Regions from separate parts of the Halomonas sp. NCCP-2165 genome, predicted to be linked through region 2. Evidence: predicted binding sites of a transcription regulator. Region 2 holds the regulator's gene; the other holds the start of a gene.

Region 1 (5,882 bases), on a different contig from region 2:
GTAGCGCTCGGCGGTCTCCTCGCGGCGGGTGAAATCCACCTCGGCGGTGACCTGGGCACGCACATTGGCCCGCCCCAGCACCGGGATCAGGATGTTCTCGATACGCCGCTGGTAGGAGCGCTCCACCTCTTGCACATAGTCGAGCTGGGTGCCGTCCAGGTCGCGGCCCGGGCCGCCGGGCTGGGAGAGCAGGCGACCGTTATGGTCCACCACGGTGACGTCTTCGGTGGCCAGTTCCGGCACGCTGCTGGAGACCATATGGGCGATGGCCATCACCTGCCCCTCGCCGAGGGTGCGCCCGCCGTGGAGGGTGAGGATCACCGAGGCGGTGGCGGGCTCGCGCTCGCGGACGAACACCGACTCCTTGGCCAGGGCCAGATGCACCCGGGCCCGGGAGACCGGGCCCAGGGATTCGATGGAGCGGGACAGCTCGCCCTCCAGGCTGCGCTGGAAGTTGATCTGCTCGGCGAACTGGCTGATGCCGAAGGCCTGGCTATCCATCAGCTCGAAGCCGACGTTGCCGCCCTGGGGCAGGCCCTGTTCGGCCAGCTGCAGGCGCAGGGTGTGGACCTGGTCGCCGGGCACCAGCAGGGCCTGGCCGCCCTGACTCAGCTGATAGGGCACACCGCGACTATCCAGTTCGCCGATGATACGCCCGCCGTCGGCCTCGTTGAGGTTGCTGTAGAGGACCCGGTAGTCGGGGCTACGGGCCCAGAGCATCAGGGCCACGACGATGGCCACCACGGCTGCGCCGGCCAACAGCAGGGGCAGCAGGGGGTTGCCGCGCAGCTGGCGTAGCAGGCGCCGCTGCAGGGACTCCTGGGGCGCCTCGCCGCGGGCGGTGGTCCCTTCGCTCATGCGTGCCTCCCGGCGTCAGCGGGGGAGCACGGCGACCAGGCAGTCAGGGCCATGGTGAGTAGCAGAGGGGCATGGGGCATGGTGATATCCATTCATCGCGGTTTGCCGCCCCGGGTGACCGGGCGGAACTGTGATGACCGCCATTATCGGCGTGCCTCACCAGCCCAAAGGTGGGAATAGTCGGGTTTTTCAGTCGCATTTGCCGGCTTGGTCCGAGGGAAGAGGCTGCTAGCCTCCTCTCAGCGTGTCACAGGAGCCGATTTGCCCATGTCCACCCCCGCGATCCATGCCGCCCTGCAACAGATGCAGGGCCTGGCCAGCCAGGCCGCCAATACCGCGCCGAACGCCAGCGCCGCGGCCCAGGGGGGCTTCGCCGCCGAGCTGGCCCATTCCATCCAGCGCATCAATCGCCTGCAGCAGACCGCCAATGCCCAGGTCACGGCCTTCCAGGCCGGCGACCCGGACGTGGCGCTCAACGACGTCATGGTCGATATGCAGAAGGCCAGCGTGGCCTTCCAGATGGGCCTGCAGGTACGCAACCGCCTGGTCAGCGCCTACCGGGACGTGATGAATATGCAGGTCTGATGCGCTCGTGGCCGGTGGTCTGCGAGGGGCTCAGGCCTCGAGGGAGATCAGTCGGCCGCGCATCTCGTCGAGGCGCTCGGCGATGGCCAGGAGCTCTTCGGTGGGGATCTGGCGGATCAGCTCGCCGCTGTCGCGATCGACGATGCGCGTGATGGTGCGGTTACCGGTGTCGGCGAGTTCGAACTCGATGCCATGCTGGCGCATCACCTCGTTGACGCGCTGCAGGGGTTCCACCAGGTCGCCCTCGGCGGGTGGCTCGGCCTCGGCGAGCTGGCCGCCGGCGGTGGGCAGGTGGGCCAGCAGGGTCTCGACCCGCTGGCGCGGGGTCAGGTCATTGAGCGGTGAGCCGGGGGCATGGGCACTGACATCCGCTATCGGGTGACTCATGGTGAAATCCCTCACAGTGGTGGTTGACGTCTTGTTTTTCTTTTCGAATCTATCGGCCGGCGGCGGGGGAACTTTAGCCCTGGCTAATGGTGGCCAAGCGAGAGCCTGAATCATGAATCCCTCCACCCTGATCGGAATCGTCGCCAGCGTCCTGATGCTGGCCAGCGTGGTGCTGTGGAGCGCCGACAGCGCCACCGCCTTCCTCAACCTGCCGGGGCTGGCCATCGTGGTCATCGGCACCCTGGCGGCCACCTTTATCAGCTATCCGCTGCGTGAGGTGGTGCGGGTGGTGCGCCTGGTGGGCCTGGTGTTTCGCCGCGAGAATCACCACGAGCGCGAAGACATCGACGTGCTGGTGGCCCTGGCGCGGCTGTGGTTCAAGGGCGACGTGCGGGCGGTGGAGCGGCGCCTGGAGACCTGCCCCAACCCCTTCCTGCGCACCGGGGTGCAACTGGTGATCGATCACACCGCCGACGAGGAGATCCATGATCTGCTGCGCTGGCGTATCGCCCGGCTCAAGGCCCGGGAGCGGGCCGAGGCGCAGATCTTCCGCACCATGGCCCTCTATGCCCCGGCCTTCGGCATGATCGGCACCCTGGTGGGACTGGTGAACATGCTGGGGGTGATCGAGGCCGGCGAGCTGACGGTGATCGGCGAGCGCATGGCGGTGGCCCTGCTGACCACCTTCTACGGCATCGTGCTGGCCAACCTGGTGCTGAAGCCCATCGCCGTCAAGCTGGAGCGGCGCACCGAGCAGCGCCTGATCGCCATGAACATGATCCTCGAGGGGATCTCGCTGATGTCGCGGCGCCGCCTGCCCTCGGTGATCGAGGAGAGTCTCAATTCCTTTATCGCCCATCACCACGACGAACTGCGCGACGGCCGGGGGCAGGAGGGCGATGCCCCGGCGCCCCGCTGGCGGCTGCGCCGGCGGGCGGCCGCCGCGACCGACGACGAGCGCGGGGCCTCCCATGCCGGCTAGGGATCGCCATCGTCACGACGCCCTCTTCGAGGAGCTCGAGCCCGAGGAGGGGCAGGCGGGCTGGATGCTCAGCTATATCGACATGATGACGCTGCTGGTGGCGCTGTTCGCGCTGCTGCTGTCGCTGGCCTCAGTGTGGCGCGGTCCCGCCGAGGCCAGTCCCGCCGAGGGCGGCGCGCCGCCCGCCGAGCTCTCCTTCTTCGCCCTGGCGGCGGCGCTGGAGGTGGCCGCGGGGCCGCGGGTGCCGGCGCCGCCGCGCCCGCACGGCCGGGATCCTCTCGACCTACCGCGGCCCATCGACTGGACGCCGCCGCGTCCCGCCGCGCCGGCGCCGGCCCTGGTGGTGGCCAGCGTGCCCTTCGCCATGCCGCAGGCGGCGCCGGCGCGGCCGGCCCTGGCCCTCCACGAGGAGCTCGACCCCGAGGCCTGGGACGACCTGACCCTGGTGGTCACCGAGCGGGCGCCGAGCAATACCCGGCGCCTCGATGCCGAGGCCCTGGCCGCCGCCGAGGGGCTCCAGGCCGGAGTGAGCGCTCGCCTCGACGAGGCCCGCGCGCTGCCCAGCCTGGAGGGGGTGGAGATCTCGCCGGTGGCGGAGGGGCTCAACCTGCGCATTCAGGATCGGCTGCTCTTCGACAGCGCCACCGCCGAGCTGAGCGAGGCCGGGCGCGAGCTGATCGCGCGCCTGGTGGCGATCATCCAGCGCTACGAGGGCACCGTCTCGGTGGAGGGACACTCCGACGACCGGCCCATCTTCACCGACCGCTTCCCCTCCAACTGGGAGCTCTCCTCGGCCCGGGCCATCGCCATCCTGCGCCAGCTGGAGGGCGCCGGCGTCGCGACCTCGCGGCTGCGCGCCGTCGGCTACGGGGCGACCCGCCCCCTGGCCGATAACGCCAGCGCCGAGGGCCGCGCCGCCAACCGCCGGGTGGAAGTGATCGTTCACTTATAAGCCGTCGTGACCCGTCGAGGCTGGCCCTTCCAATATGCAAGCGCGGATGCCGGCGGAGCCGAGCCCCCGTCACCCCGCGATAAGCGCATTCCCCCTTTGTTGATCTGCATCAACCCGCATCGGCGATAACTCGCCTACTTTCGTTATTTCGAATGTTTCCTCGACCCAGGGAAGACCTTGTCCAGGAGGGCTGGCCGCTGATAGGCGGTATCCGCCCCAAGCGAGCGATCTGCGCTTAGGATGGATCGTGTCCTGGAGCCCGGCACAATAACAACTAGGGAGTTTTCAGCAGATGCAGGAGCCTATTCGGGGATTGGAGTGCCCGCCAAGCGACCGGCTCGACCCGTTCGCGACCACCGGTGTCGACTGCCGCCTGCTGGCCGTGGCCATCGAGCAGAGCCCGGTGGCCACGGCGATCACCGACGCCGAGGGGCGCTTCGAATTCGTCAATCGGCGCTTTATCGCGGTCACCGGCTACCGCCGGGACGAGTTGCTGGGCCAGACGCCGGCGCTGATCAAGTCGGGGCATACCCCGCTGGCGGTCTACCAGTCGCTGTGGCGTACCCTCGAGGCCGGCGAGGTGTGGCGCGGCGAACTGCTCAACCGCAAGAAGAGCGGCGAGCTCTACTGGGAGGCGGAGATCATCACCCCGGTGCGCGATGAAGTCAGCGGTGCGGTGCGCTATGTGGTGGTCAAGGAGGACATCACCCAGCGCAAGCGCCACGAGAGCGAGCTGCGCCTGCTGGCCACCGCCTTCGAGACCGGCCAGGCGACCCTGATCACCGATGCCGAGATGCGCATCGAGCGGGTCAATGCGGCCTTTACCGCCATCACCGGCTACCGCGCCGAGGAAGTGGTCGGCGAGACGCCGCGGCTCTTCAAGTCGGGGCGTCACGACGACGCCTTCTATGCGGCGCTGTGGGAGGCGGTATTGAGTACCGGCCACTGGCAGGGGGAGATCTGGAATCGCAACAAGGCCGGGGAGGTCTACCCGCTCTGGCAATCGATCACCGCGGTGCGCGACGATAACGGCGAGATCCGCAATTTCGTGGCGGTATTCCATAACATCAGCGAGCGCAAGCGCATGGAGCGCGAGCTGGCCCAGCAAGCGACCCGGGATCATCTCACCGGGGTGCTCAACCGCCGCGGCTTCGATGACGCCCTGGCGGAGGCCCTGGCCGAGGCACGGTGCCTCGACCGGCCGCTGTCGCTGCTGATCTTCGATATCGACCATTTCAAGGCGGTCAACGACCGCTATGGTCATGAGCGTGGCGATGCCGTCCTCCAGGCGTTGGCGCGTCGAGTGCAGGCCTGCCTGCGTTCCAGCGACCTGTTGGCACGCTGGGGCGGCGAGGAGTTCACCCTACTGCTGCCGGGCACCGATGTCCCGGGCGCCAGGGTGATCGCCGAACGGCTGCGCCAGACGGTGGCGAGTGCCCGTTTCGCGGGACTCGAGGTGACCATCAGCCTGGGGGGAAGCCGCTATCGCCGCGGCGACTCGGGAGCCGCATTGCTGCAGCGGGCCGATGCGGCCCTCTATCGGGCCAAGGAAGGGGGGCGGAACCGGGTGGTGATGGATGGCCAAGGCGATCGATTTAGTGTTGAATTCTAATATAACAAGCACAGAATGACCGGCTAAGGAGCCCGAGTATGTGTCCTTCTCAAGGGCTGGTGCCGGAGCGGAAAACGGGCCCGAGCGTCGGGCCGGACAAGCGTCGTCACGGCGCACGGCGCGTGCCCCTGCCCCAGGCCGAGCAGGCGTTTTACGACGCCAGCGAGGCGATGCTGATCACCGATGCCGAGCAGCGCATCCTGGCGGTGAATCCCGCCCTGGAAGCCTTGGTAGGTCACGGCGGCGCCACCCTGCGAGGCGCCTCGCCGGAGGCCATCGTGGCGCCTCGGCAGGGTGCCTCCCAGTGCCTGGCGGACTGGCAACTGCTGCTTCAGCAAGAGCAGGGGCGCCTGGAGATGCAGCTATGCGATGCCCAGGGCGAGACGCGGCCGGTATTGTTCTCCTTCCGTCGGGTGTGCGATGCGGCCGGAAGCCCCTCCCACCATGTGGTGACCCTGACCGCCCTGGATCGTGCCCTGAGCGAGCCCCGCCGGCGCGCCAGTCGC
Region 2 (5,882 bases):
GCGGGGAGGATCGGGAGACCCTGATCGCCAGGACGCTACGGGAGATTGCCCTCGCGGCGCCCGGCGAGGCCCCCACGCCGAGCCCCGCTGCGGACGTATCGCTCGAGGACCGGGAAACGGCGATCGCCAGGGTGCTGGTCGAGATCGCCCGTGGCGAGTCACGCACGGCGGCGCAGCGGCCTGCCGAGCCGGCGCTCCCCTCCGCGAAGGCGCCTCCCGAGAAAACGCCAAGGCCGCAGCAGGCGCGGCCCAGGGGTGCCAGGGCGGCCGCGCCGAGGGTGGCCGCCGAGCCGGCGGCGCGGTACCGGCTGCGGGTGCTGGGGCTCGCCGAGGAGGAGCGCCCCCGGGCCCAGCGGCTGCTGGCCGCCTGGGCCGAGCGCGGTCAGCGCTGGGTCGGGGATCCCCGCGCCTGGCGCCTGGCGGCGGTGCCGGCGGAGGCCCTGGGGCGTTATCCCGCCCAGGGCCGCTGGGCGCTGTGGGTGGCCCCGGGCCCGGACGCCTTTCGCCGCGGTTATCGCCTGTTGCTGGCGCTGACCCGCCGTCCCGGGCCGCGGCGCCTGCTGCTGTTGATGCCGAGGATGCGCTCCCGGCGGGGGCTGCCGGATAACCTGGTCCAGGTGGCCACGGACCTGGGGATCGACCTGCTGGTGATCACCCCGTGATGCGGGGGCTCGTCGCGCTGCTTGCCCTGTGGCTCGCCGGCCAGGCCCTCGCCGCCGGCAGCTGGGTGGCCGAGGCGCCGCCGCTGCGACTCTCGATGAGTGACCGCGACAGCCGCTCGGCGCCCCTGGCGCCGCCGCCGGGGATCGCCGAGGGGGGCGAGATCACCCGGGTGCGCTGGCGCCTCGAGGCGCCGCCGGGCGTCTTGCCGCCCCTGCGCCTGTGTCAGGGGCGTCGCTGCCTGCCGCTGAGCGGCGCCCGCGGCGTGAGCGAGGGCCTGGCCGGCGCCGCGGCGGATCGTCCCCTGCGCCTGCAGGGTCGCCTGCCGCCGGGGCGGGGTGGGGCCCTGACCCTGAGCGGCATCCAGGTGATCGTCGACTATCGCTGAAGGGCATTGCGACCCTGGTCGAGATAGCCGGAATAGCCGATGGAGTCGACGGCTATTCGCGCCTTTCCGGCGTGGCCGGGGCCCAATAATAGGAGAGAGTCGGTCGGCGCCGTCGACCGAGTGAGACGACCTTCCAGTTCGAGGCGAGGCATGTACACGGCACAGGGCAAGATCGATCAGACGGCGCTCGTCGAGCAGTATCTGCCGGTGGTGAGGCGACAGGCCCTGGCACTGCAGGTGCGGCTGCCGGCGGGCATCGAACTGGATGACCTGATCCAGGCCGGCATGATGGGCCTGCTGGATGCCATGGGGCGTTACGACGCCTCGGCGGGCGCCACCTTTACCACCTTCGCCAGCCAGCGCATTCGCGGCGCCATGATCGACGAGCTGCGCAGCCGCGACTGGTTGCCGCGCAGCGTGCGGCGCAATGCCCGGGCCCTGGATGCCAGCATCCGCCGCCTGGAGCAGCAACTGGGCCGCCCCCCGGAGGAACGCGAGATCGCCGCGGACCTGGAGATCGATCTCGACACCTATTACCAGCTGTTGGGGGATACCAACAACGGCCACCTGCTGCCCTTCGAGGAGCTGGTGGCGGAGGGGCAGGAGCCCAGCGCCGAGGAGGAGGGCGCCTCGCCCTTCCTGGCGCTGCTCTCCGGCGAGCGTCGCGAGCGCCTGGTGGCGGGGATCGAGGCCCTGCCGGAGCGCGAGAAGCTGCTGATGGCGCTCTACTATCAGGAGGAACTCAACCTCAAGGAGATCGGTGCCGTGCTCGGCGTCACCGAGTCCCGGGTCTGTCAGCTGCATAGCCAGGCCATCGGCCGGCTACGCTCGCGCCTCGCCGAGGAGTAGGGCGCGGCCGGCTGGCCCAGGTTTCCCTAGGCTCTGTACGAAAACTGCCTGCGCTCGCCCATACGGCGTTAAAAATCGGCTCAAAGTACTCATTTACACCCCGTAAACTCCGTCTTTTCGCCGATTTTTGCCTTGTCTGGCCATCGCTCGCCGACTTTTCGTACAAAACCTAGACCTACCGCTGCTTCGGCAGCGGTTTTTTTGTTCTTCGCAGGTTGGCGTGCCGGCATAGCTAGCCGGAGATAAACCGGGGCGAGGTCTCACGCTGAGCTGCGCAGAACGTTTTTGCGTGGCCCCGACGCGCCTCGGCCCCGGCGATTGCCGGGGCCGAGGCGCGAGACGGGGTGGGGTCAGTGGTCGTTATGGCTGAGCCGGGGGTCACCGCCGTCGAGTAGCAGGGCGTAGTCGAGGAGGATCTCGGCGGACTCCTCCACCTCGGCGCGATCCAGCGGGGTCGCTTCCTCCGCGTCCTCGTCGTTGCCCCGGGCATCCACCCAGTCTTCCAGCGGCTCCAGCCCCAGGGCCTCGCGACGGGCGTTCTCCAGGGCCAGCTGACGGGCCTCCTGGGTCTCGAGTTCCTGTTGGCGCCGCTCGCGGTTGAGGCTGACGCTGGTCCGATCCTCGCGCAGCTCGCGCACCAGCTCGGCCTGGTTCTGCAGGTAGACGAAGTTGGGGTGGTCGTCGATGCGTTCCCGGTGGCCGGCGCGCAGCGTCTCGATCACCCGCCAGGGCTCGCCATAGTGGCGATACTGGACGGCGCGCACCTGGTCCCAGGCCAGGGCGTTGTCGAGGCTGCTCTCGCCGATCTCCTCCGGGTCGATCAGGCTGGGGAAGAGGATATCCGGATCCACGCCGCGGTGCTGGGTGCTCTCGCCGGAGATGCGATAGAACTTGGCGCGGGTCAGCTTGATCTGGCCATGGCTCAGGTCGTTGAGGGTCTGGACGGTGCCCTTGCCAAAGGTGCGGTTGCCCAGCACCAGGCCGCGGCCGTAGTCCTGGATGGCGCCGGCGAAGATCTCCGAGGCGGAGGCGGAGAGGCGATTGACCAGCACCGCCAGGGGGCCGTCGTAGAGGCTGCCGCTCTCGGTGTCGCCATACAGGCTGATGCGGCCGCGGGCGTCGCGCACCTGCACCGTGGGGCCGCGATCGATAAACAGCCCGATCAGGGAGTTGGCCTCGTGCAGCGCGCCGCCGCCGTTGTTGCGCAGGTCCAGCACGATGCCGTCGACGTCCTCGGCCTTGAGCTCCTGCACCAGGCGCGCCACGTCGCGGGTGGTGCTGCGATAGTCGCTCTCGCCGGCCTGCCAGGCATCGAAGTCCACGTAGAAGGTCGGCACCTGGATGACGCCGATGCGATGGCGTTCGCCGTCCCGCTCGAGCTCGATGATCTCGCGGCTGGCGGCCTGATCCTCCAGGGTCACGGTATCGCGGGTGATCTCGATGATCCGCGAGCGGGTCATGTCCACCGCCTGAGCCGGCACCACGTCGAGGCGCACCACCGAGCCCTTGGGCCCGCGGATCATGTCGACCACCTCATCCAGGCGCATGCCCACCACATTGACCATCTCGGCGTCGTCGTCCTCGCCCTGGCCCACGGCGACGATGCGATCCGCCGGGGCCAGCAGCCCCGACTTGTCGGCGGGGCCGCCGGGCACCAGGCTGGCGACCTTGACGTACTCGTCCTCGGTCTGCAGCAGGGCGCCGATGCCCTCCAGGGAGAGGCGCATCTGGATATCGAAGGACTCCCCCTGACGCGGCGAGAAGTACTCGGTATGCGGGTCGATGGTGCCGGTCACCGCCGCCATGAAGAGGCCGAAGACATCGTCGCCGTTGGTCTGGCGGATCCGGTTGAGCTGGCCCTCGTAGCGCTGGCGCAGGTTGTCGTGCATCTGCGCCTCGTCCTGGTCGGCCAGCAGCTGGGTCAGGGCGGCGTTCTTGAGGCGCTTGCGCCAGAGTTCGTCGAGCTCGGCCTCGCCCTGTGCCCAGGGCGCCCCGTCGCGGTCGAGCTCCAGGCGGTCGTCACTCTCGAAGGTGAAGTCGAGGCCCGCGTCGAGGCGCGCCAGGATCCACTCCAGGCGGTTCTCCAGGCGCTGCTGGTAGCGCGCGTAGAGGGCGTAGATCGGTTCCAGCTCGCCGTCATAGAGGGCCTCGTCCAGGCGCTCCGCCAGGTGACGGAACTCGTCGACGTCGCTGGCCAGCAGGTAGGCGCGCTGGGAGTCGAGGATATCGAGGAGGCGCTGGAAGGCCTGCCGGGACCAGGCATTACCCAGGCTGACGTCCGCATAGTGGCTGTAGCGTAGCGATTCGGCGACCTCGGCGGCGGCCTGACGCTGGGCATCGGTGGGTAACGAGGTGGCGAGGGTCGAGGCGCTGAATAGCAGGGTCAGCGCCAGGACCGTCAGGCGCCGTAGGGCGACAGTCAGGCTCATCAATGAAGCACTCCCGAATTCATGTACACTTCCCATCCTTAGAAGACACGCTTGCGGCCGCAGGGTTGCACCGACGAACCGGCATTGTAGCAGCCCTTGTCGCCAGTCACAGACCCTTGTGAGAGGTTCCCCCATGCCCCATCTTCCTACCCTCGAACGCCTGCTCGGCTTCCTGCAACGCTCGCCGACGCCCTGGCACGCGGTGGCCAATATGGCCCAGCGTCTGGAGCAGGCCGGCTACCGTCGCCTGGACGAGACGGCCGGCTGGCAACTGCGCCCGGGGGAGAAGGTCTATGTGACCCGCAACGACTCCTCGATCATCGCCCTGCAACTGCCCCGCGGGCCCCTGGCGGCGCTGCGCATGATCGGCGCGCATACCGACAGCCCCGGCCTGCGCCTCAAGCCCAACCCCGCCAAGGTCGCCCACGGCTGGTTGCAACTGGGCGTCGAGGTCTACGGCGGCGCCCTGCTGGCGCCCTGGTTCGATCGCGACCTGGGCCTGGCCGGACGGGTCCACCTGCGCCGCGACGACGGGCGTATCCAGGGGGTGCTGCTCAATGTGCCGCGCCCGGTGGCCGTGGTGCCCAGCCTGGCCATTCACCTGGATCGCGAGGCCAATAACGGTCGCACCATCAACCCCCAGACCGAGATGGCGCCGGTGCTGCTGCAGGGCGGCCAGGCGGCGGACTTCGAGGCGCTGCTCAAGCGCTGGCTCTATGAGCAGCATGGCCTGGAAGGGGTGACCCTGCTCGACTTCGAGCTGGCCCTCTACGACACCCAGCCGCCGGCCCGGGTCGGGGTGGAGGGCGAGCTGATCGCCAGCGCCCGCCTCGACAACCTGCTCTCCTGTTTTATCGGCCTGGAGGCGCTGCTGGCCTCCGACGGCGAGCAGGGCGCCGTGCTGGTGGCCAACGATCACGAGGAGGTGGGCAGCGCCAGCGCCTGCGGCGCCCAGGGCCCCTTCCTGGAGGACGTGCTGCGCCGGGTCAATGCCCAGTTGGGGGAGGGCGGCGACGAGGGCTTTATTCGCCTGATCCAGGCTTCAAGAATGATCTCCTGCGACAACGCCCATGCGCTGCATCCCAACTTCGCCGACAAGCATGATGCCGGCCATGGCCCGGCCATCAATGGCGGCCCGGTGATCAAGGTCAATGCCAACCAGCGCTACGCCACCAACAGCGCCACCGCGGCGATGTTCCGCGACCTCTGCCAGGCGCAGGGGGTGCCGGTGCAGACCTTCGTGACCCGCGCCGACATGAGCTGTGGCAGCACCATCGGGCCGATCACCGCCAGCGAGCTCGGGGTGCCGACCCTGGACGTGGGGGTGCCCCAGTGGGGCATGCACTCGATCCGCGAGACCTGCGGGGTGCGCGACGCCGATCAGTTGATCCGCGTGCTGAGCGGCTTCGTCAATCGCGCCGACCTGGTGTGATGGCATCGCGGGGCGGGCTCCCCCGTCCCGCGATGCGTCATCCCCCAGACGAAAAAACGCCCGCCTGGCAAGCCAGGCGGGCGTTTTCTTGTGTCTTTGGTGGCTACGCCCTGATTCGAACAGG

Evidence for each region. The regulator FliA, encoded in region 2, starts transcription of late flagellar genes. The targets are predictions, from matches to a motif close to CTAAAGTTNNNNNNNNNNCNGCCGATA.
Region 1: the regulator FliA is predicted to act here: its motif matches at 1,881-1,907, upstream of NFU04_RS13520 (flagellar protein FlaG).

The regions. Positions count from the first base shown of each region.
Region 1 is NZ_BRCY01000029.1:5,219-11,100, forward strand. It holds gene fliF (flagellar basal-body MS-ring/collar protein FliF) at 1-858, opposite strand, end outside; gene fliE (flagellar hook-basal body complex protein FliE) at 1,126-1,443, shown strand; gene NFU04_RS13520 (flagellar protein FlaG) at 1,474-1,830, opposite strand; gene NFU04_RS13525 (motility protein A) at 1,943-2,812, shown strand; gene NFU04_RS13530 (OmpA/MotB family protein) at 2,802-3,764, shown strand; gene NFU04_RS13535 (sensor domain-containing diguanylate cyclase) at 4,057-5,376, shown strand; gene NFU04_RS13540 (putative bifunctional diguanylate cyclase/phosphodiesterase) at 5,415-5,882, shown strand, end outside.
Region 2 is NZ_BRCY01000035.1:5,381-11,262, reverse strand. It holds gene NFU04_RS14510 (hypothetical protein) at 1-662, shown strand, start outside; gene NFU04_RS14505 (flagellar protein FlhE) at 662-1,048, shown strand; gene NFU04_RS14500 (RNA polymerase sigma factor FliA) at 1,199-1,897, shown strand; gene NFU04_RS14495 (carboxy terminal-processing peptidase) at 2,248-4,326, opposite strand; gene NFU04_RS14490 (M18 family aminopeptidase) at 4,460-5,758, shown strand; tRNA gene NFU04_RS14485 (tRNA-Met) at 5,856-5,882, opposite strand, start outside.